DNA from 2 places in the Rhizobium sp. NPDC090279 genome. Region 1 is predicted to be linked to the other one. Evidence: predicted binding sites of a transcription regulator. Region 1 holds the regulator's gene; the other holds the start of a gene.
What was found. The regulator LexA, encoded in region 1, represses DNA repair genes until DNA is damaged. The targets are predictions, from matches to a motif close to TGTTCNNNNTGTGTTCNG.

Region 1 (3,415 bases):
TCGGCGACAGGATCAGGCAAACCCTGCCGGGCGATACCGGCGCCTTTGCCGCCGCGCTTGTCACCGATGAGAGACGGGCGATCTCCAAGGATACGACCGAGGCCCTGAGAATTGCCGGCCTGACCCATATCATTGCGATTTCGGGCCTGAACATGGCGCTGTCGGCCGGCATCTTCTATGTCGGCCTGCGCTATCTGTTCAGCCTGTTTCCTGGCGTCGTGCAGGCTTGGCCGACAAAGAAATTCGCGGCCTTCGGCGCACTTGTCACGGTGACGGCGTACTATCTCATCTCCGGCTTCGGCGTCTCCGCTGAGCGGGCTTTCATCATGATGGCGATCATGCTGGTCGCCGTGCTTTTCGATCGGCCATCGCTCAGCCTGCGCAATGTTGCGTTATCCGCTATCGTCATTCTCGTTCTATCGCCGTCGCAGGTGCTCGGCCCGAGTTTTCAGATGTCCTATGCCGCAACGTTGGCGCTGGTGTCTGGCTATTCGCTATGGAAGCGGCGGCGGCATCGCGAAAATATCCTGTCGCGCGCCCGTCTGGTAAGTCCGCTGCTTTTTGTCTCCCGTTTCTTCGGTGGCGTGTTGTCGACTTCTTTCATCGGCGGCGCGTCGACCGCTATCTTCTCCATCGAGCATTTTCACCGATTGGCGACATATGGCCTTGCCGCCAATCTTGCGGCCATGCCGGTGGTCTCCTTCGTCGTCATGCCCTTCGGCATGGCGGCGATGCTGCTTATGCCTCTCGGTCTCGATGCACCCTTTTGGAAGGTCACAGGAGAGGGACTGGAACTCGTCATAGTGATTGCAAGAACAGTAGCCGGCTGGGGAGGTGACATCACCTTCGGTCGTCAGCCCGCCTGGCTGATGCCGACATTCATCGTCGGCTTCCTGGTCATGAGCATATTGCGAACGCGGCTTCGCCATCTCGGCCTGCTATTGCTGCTCGCGTCCGTTGGCGTGGCGGCATTCGGGACCGGTGTGCCGAAGCCCGATCTGATGATTTCCGAGGATGGCGTCCTGGTGGCGCTGCGGCAGGACGATATACTTGTTACCAATCGCGAGAGGCCGCAGGCCTTCATTTTCGAACAATGGCAAAAGGCCCTGGCTGCAGCGGAACATCAGCCGCCGACCATGCTTGCCAACGATAGCCGGCTCCCGCAGATCAGCAAGGCTGATCGCCGTAGGCGATTAAGCGGCGAAGAGCAAAATGCGGTCCGCAAGGCCATGGAAGAGGCGCTCGACCGGACAATGCAGGGAAGTTTCGTCTGCCAGAAAGGCGCATGGTGCATGGCGATGCTCGACAATGGCGCCATATTGGCGACCGTAGAGAATGCGGCCTATCTGCCGTCCGCCTGCGATACCGCAAATATTGTCGTGACGCCGATCCGACTACGATTGGATCGGTGCCGCTCCGGCGCGACACTTATTACCGGCGCCACATTGCGGCGAACGGGATCGATCGAAATGGCGCTCAGTGCCGAAGAGCCCGTCGTTTCCGCGGCATTCCAAGATCCGCAGCGACCATGGACCAGACATCGAACTTATGACTGGCGCACCGACAAATTCGACGCGCTAATCGTGCCGGCGTCACCGGTCAGTGATAGCGCCGAATAAGGCCGACGAGTTTACCCTGGACCTTGACGCGATCCGGTCCAAAGATGCGGGTCTCATAGGCCGGGTTGGCTGCTTCCAGCGCGATCGAGGCGCCCTTGCGACGGAAGCGCTTCAACGTTGCCTCTTCGTCGTCGACGAGCGCTACGACGATATCGCCGGGATTGGCCGTCGTCGAATTGCGGATGATGACCGTATCACCATCGAAAATGCCTGCGTCGATCATCGAGTCTCCGCGAACCTCAAGCGCATAGTGTTCACCGGAGCCGAGCATGTCGGCGGGGACGGTAATATCGTGCGTATTGTTCTGGATGGCGGAAATCGGAACGCCGGCGGCGATGCGGCCCATGACGGGCACGGAGGCTGAGCCGTTATGATCGTCATTCGCGACTTTCGGCGGAGCGGGTGGAGCGACAGGCTGCGGCTTGCCGAGACTGCCCTCGATGACGCTCGGCGAAAAGCCGCGGCGTGGCTGCAAGCTGGGATTATAGGCATCCGGCAGCTTGATGACTTCGAGCGCTCTGGCCCGGTTCGGCAGTCGGCGAATGAAGCCTCGCTCCTCCAGCGCCGTGATCAAACGGTGAATGCCGGATTTGGATGCCAGATCCAGTGCGTCCTTCATCTCGTCGAAAGATGGCGGAACACCGGACTCCTTCATGCGTTCGTGAATGAAGAGAAGCAGTTCCTGCTGCTTGCGCGTCAACATCGTCTTGGAACCCCAGAATCAAGAAAAACGGTGAAACAAATCCAGAACGGACACTATATGTTCCATATGTGTTCCGCAAGTACTTAAATTTCGGTAAAGCCTTGTTGGGCCAGTTAAATAATTACCGCCTGCGAATGGACGGGCTGAGAGCAACAAGGCGCTATATCTGCACTAACATAAGGAAAAATATGCGAAATGCTGCCCGATCCGTTTTCAACGTTCTGTAGGCCAGCCGGTGTTGCGAAGACGTGGATCGATGCGATGTGACATGGCATAAGCCGACCGCGCTGGAGAATCAGTCATCACGTTTGCGAGATTGTACTCCGTCCAGTTCGCCAGCCTTGGAGTATGGTACTTCCATCTTGAATTGCGCGAGGGATGGGCGCAAATCTGCTTTTGAAGGCAAACAGGAGGAACCATGGCTTCATCCCCGCATCCGCTGGATCATCTCGTACTGCCGACCGTCAACATCGCTTTGGCGCGCGAGCGCCTCGGCAAGCTCGGCTTTACGGTGGCTCCGGATGCGCGCCATCCCTTCGGCACGGAAAACGCCTGCGTCTTCCTTGCCGACAAAACCTATCTGGAACCTTTGGGCGTGGCGTCTCTGGAGCGATGCGAGGAAAGCATCGTGGATGGCAATGTCTTCGTCGCTCGCGATCAGGCTTACCGCTTTCGGGTCGGGCAGGATGGCTTTTCGGCCGTGGTGTTCGGCACAGACGATGCCGTTGCGGATGACGAGCGTTTCAGAGCGGCGGCGATTTCGGCGGGGCAAATGCTGGATTTCTCCCGCCCGATGAAGATGCCGGACGGAACTGAAACCATGGCCGGTTTTCGTCTCGCCTTTGCGGTCGATCTGCGTGCGCCGGATTTTCTCGCCTTCTGCTGCCAGCGCATCAATGCCCTGCCGGCCGACCGCAGCGTGCTCGAGCGTCACGAAAACGGCGTAACCGGCATCGCGCAGGTGGCGCTTGGTGCGCCGAAGCCGGCGGCATATCGCAGCTTCTTCGAAGAGGTTGTCGGCGGCCCTCGGATCATGGAGCATTCCTTCGGCCTGACGATCAGGGCCGCCAATGTCGATCTGGAGATTTTGACG
Region 2 (3,415 bases), on a different contig from region 1:
GATGTCACGCCCGAGGCGCTGGAGCCTCTGTTCGAGAAGCGGATGGACGGCTTTTCCGAGGTCTTTCATCGCATCTCCTATGACAAGATCGGCACGGCGACGATCCAATCGCGAGCAACCGGCGGCGTTGCCAACGCCACCTTCATCTTCGTGCTGCCGGGCTCGCCCGGCGCCTGCAAGGATGCCTGGGACGGCATCCTCAAAGCGCAGCTCGACTATCGCCACATGCCCTGCAATTTCGTGGAGATCATGCCGCGCCTCGACGAGCATCTGAAGCGCGGCACCGGCTCCAGATAGATCTCGCGCGTCCGCCGGATCTTATCAGCCTGCTATGCCTTCGGTCCCTGCAATGTAGGAATTTATTCCCATTTATCGCCGCTGAGGATGATGCAGCTGCGGCCCGAGGCGTCGCTCATCAGTAATGTCCAGTTGCCGCTTTCGGCTGTGTAGATCTCCATGATCGTATTGGGATCGAGCTTGCCGACGGCCGAGAGCTTTTCCGACAGGTGGTCACCAAGAAAAGCGACGATATCGACGCGCTGGGCGCAGGCGAGCGTTGCCTGGGAGGCGGCGACGCCGGGATAAAGGATTGCGGTTGCCACGAGGGCGGTTGTCGTGAGGCGGGTGAACATCGTGCGTTTCATAACGCACCTCCTTTAGCCGGTATCCCGGCGGACAAAGGGTGTTCCGCTGACCTGTTCCGCCTGATATCGGCATCTTCATGGTCGGTCGCCTGACGCGACACGCGAGAGGTGCCGCCACAACCGAATTATCGCAGCTATTTGCCGCTTTTCAAATGGAATCTCGGAAAGGACGGGAACGGAGCCTATCGCGCCGCTCGCGCCACCCAGGAGGGGATGAGCTCGCTTGAAAGCCGCCGGCCTTTCCGCCCTTTGGCGAACTCCGACAATTGCATGCCGGTTTTCGCGACGGAGATGGCCTGATGCTTGGAAAGCAGCAGGCCCAGCTCCAGCGGTGGCGCGCTGCGCCCGATTCGCTTCAGAAAGGGGCGACGATAGCCCCGCGAGGCCGTGAACCGCGCCGGGAGCTTGTTCAGAGAGACATATTCGGCGATCTCATCGATCCAGCCCGCTTGCGGTCGCGCACCCGGCTCTACCAGCAGCAGCCAATCACCACGCGCCGAGCGCAATATGTCCTTGATATCCCATTGTGAATAGAACCGGCAGCCCGCCGCGTCCGCCACCTTTGAAGTGCCGTCCCGCGAGCCGTGATCGAGCACGACCACATCGCAGACCAGCCCTTCGACCGCGCCTGCCACCAATGCCGCCAATGTCTGCGCCAGCTCGGGTTCGTGATCCTGGCATTCGATGATGACCGTCAACATTGCCCATTTATAGAGCGGCGCACAATTTTTTGCCAGCGCATAAGCCTCGAACTCGGCTATTTGAGGAAAGGCTTACGCATGGACGGCAAGCGCTGTCAGGACCTCCCTAAATTCAGAGGACACACGGACAAGCGTGGTGCAAATCCGCATTTTGTTCTTGCAATGTTCTCATTTGTCGGATAGGAATTTAATCATCTTAGACGCGGCATGCGGCACCATGAACCGCCCTGGAGCTACCGATGAACGAGCAGTCCCTTGCTGGGCAGGCGGCATTCGCGCCTGCCAATACGCCAGACGTTGCCAACGCCTTGATTGCCGATGCCGGTCTCAGGGTCGACACCGAGCGCCGTCGCGGACGCGGCGCCGGATTGAACCCGAGCGGCCGCTTCGAACCGCACCAGCGCGAGGCCTTCGACGACGGCTGGCAAAGCTGGGAAGAGCTGCCGCCCTTCAAGACCGAGGTGCAGGTGGAAAAGCCGCGCACCGCGATCACGCGTAACGAATCGCCCGATATTCCCTTCGATCGCTCCATCAATCCCTATCGCGGCTGCGAGCATGGCTGCATCTACTGTTTCGCGCGGCCGACGCATGCCTATATGGGCCTGTCGGCGGGACTCGATTTCGAATCGAAGCTGTTTGCCAAGCCGGATGCGGCCAAGCTTCTGGAACGCGAGCTGGCAAAACCCGGCTACAAGCCACGCGTCATCGCCATCGGCACCAACACGGACCCCTATCAGCCGATCGAGAAGGAATGGCGGATCATGCGCCAGATCCTCGAAGTGCTGAACCGGGCGAACCATCCGGTCGCCATCGTTACCAAATCGGCGCTGGTCATGCGCGATATCGATATCCTCAAGGACATGGCCGCGAAGAATCTTGTACGGGTGGGACTGTCGGTAACGACGCTCGACCGGAAACTGGCGCGCACGATGGAGCCGCGCGCTGCAACGCCGACGCGGCGGCTGGAGGCGATCCAGGCCTTGAGTGAGGCCGGCATCCGCACTTCGATCCTGGTGGCGCCGATCATCCCTGCCCTCAACGATCACGAGATCGAGCGCATTCTCGATGCGGGCAAGGCGGCCGGCGCGACGGAAGCGAGCTATGTCATCCTGCGGCTGCCGCTGGAGGTGAGCCCGCTGTTTCGCGACTGGCTGCTGCAGCACTATCCGGACCGCTATCGCCATGTCATGTCGCTGATCCGCTCGATGCGCGGCGGCAAGGATTACGATGCGGAATTCGGTAAGCGCATGAAGGGCGCCGGGCCTTATGCCTGGCAGATCAGCCGCCGCTTCGAAATGGCGACGCGGCGGCTTGAGCTGACGCGCCGCAATATCGCGTTGCGCGACGACCTGTTCGTGCCGCCTGACGGTAGCGGCGTCCAGCTGTCGCTGCTCTGATTCTTCGAATCTGACCTTCCTTGCGGGCTTTCCCTGTGCCCGCTGGAAAAGCCCCCCGGTTCGCCGCCCTGATCCACCGGGGGCTTGCAGGAGATCGGGTGGTGTGCGAGCTTCGCCGCATGTCACGCCGCGCGCCACCCGATTCTCCAATGCTGTTCGAGGACGCCCCGCTCATTCCCACCTTCGAGCTGGAACTGATTGCGCGACGTGCCGGGCATTGGCCGGTTGCCGGAGCCGATGAGGTCGGCCGGGGGCCGCTCGCGGGACCGGTCGTGGCCGCCGCCGTCATTCTCGACCCCGACCACATTCCGAACGGGCTGAACGATTCCAAGCAGCTGACCGCCGCCAGGCGCGAAGAACTGTTCGTCGAGATCCTTGCGACAGCAACGGTATCCATCGCCTCGTCGAGTGCAACCCGCATCGACACGACGGATATCCGCAAGGCAAGCCTCGATGCGATGCGCCGAGCCATTTGCGGGCTGGCAATGCCGGCAAGCTACGTGCTGACCGACGGGCTCGACGTACCTGCCGGGCTTGCCTGCCCCGGAAAGGCTGTGGTCAAGGGCGATGCGCGCTCCTTCTCGATCGCCGCCGCCTCGATCGTCGCCAAGGTGACCCGCGACCGGATGATGGCCCGCGCGGCGGTGGTTTTCCCCGCCTATGGTTTTGCAGC

Region 2: a site for LexA is predicted at 1,498-1,515, ahead of ACIQWP_RS24535 (PA0069 family radical SAM protein). Genes of this name have one in related genera too.

What each region holds. Positions count from the first base shown of each region.
Region 1 is NZ_JBIVYI010000009.1:187,839-191,253, forward strand. It holds gene ACIQWP_RS22930 (ComEC/Rec2 family competence protein) at 1-1,619, shown strand, start outside; gene lexA (transcriptional repressor LexA) at 1,600-2,322, opposite strand; gene ACIQWP_RS22940 (VOC family protein) at 2,741-3,415, shown strand, end outside.
Region 2 is NZ_JBIVYI010000010.1:131,258-134,672, forward strand. It holds gene moaB (molybdenum cofactor biosynthesis protein B) at 1-297, shown strand, start outside; gene ACIQWP_RS24525 (hypothetical protein) at 360-644, opposite strand; gene ACIQWP_RS24530 (glycosyl transferase) at 827-1,345, opposite strand; gene ACIQWP_RS24535 (PA0069 family radical SAM protein) at 1,585-2,742, shown strand; gene ACIQWP_RS24540 (ribonuclease HII) at 2,862-3,415, shown strand, end outside.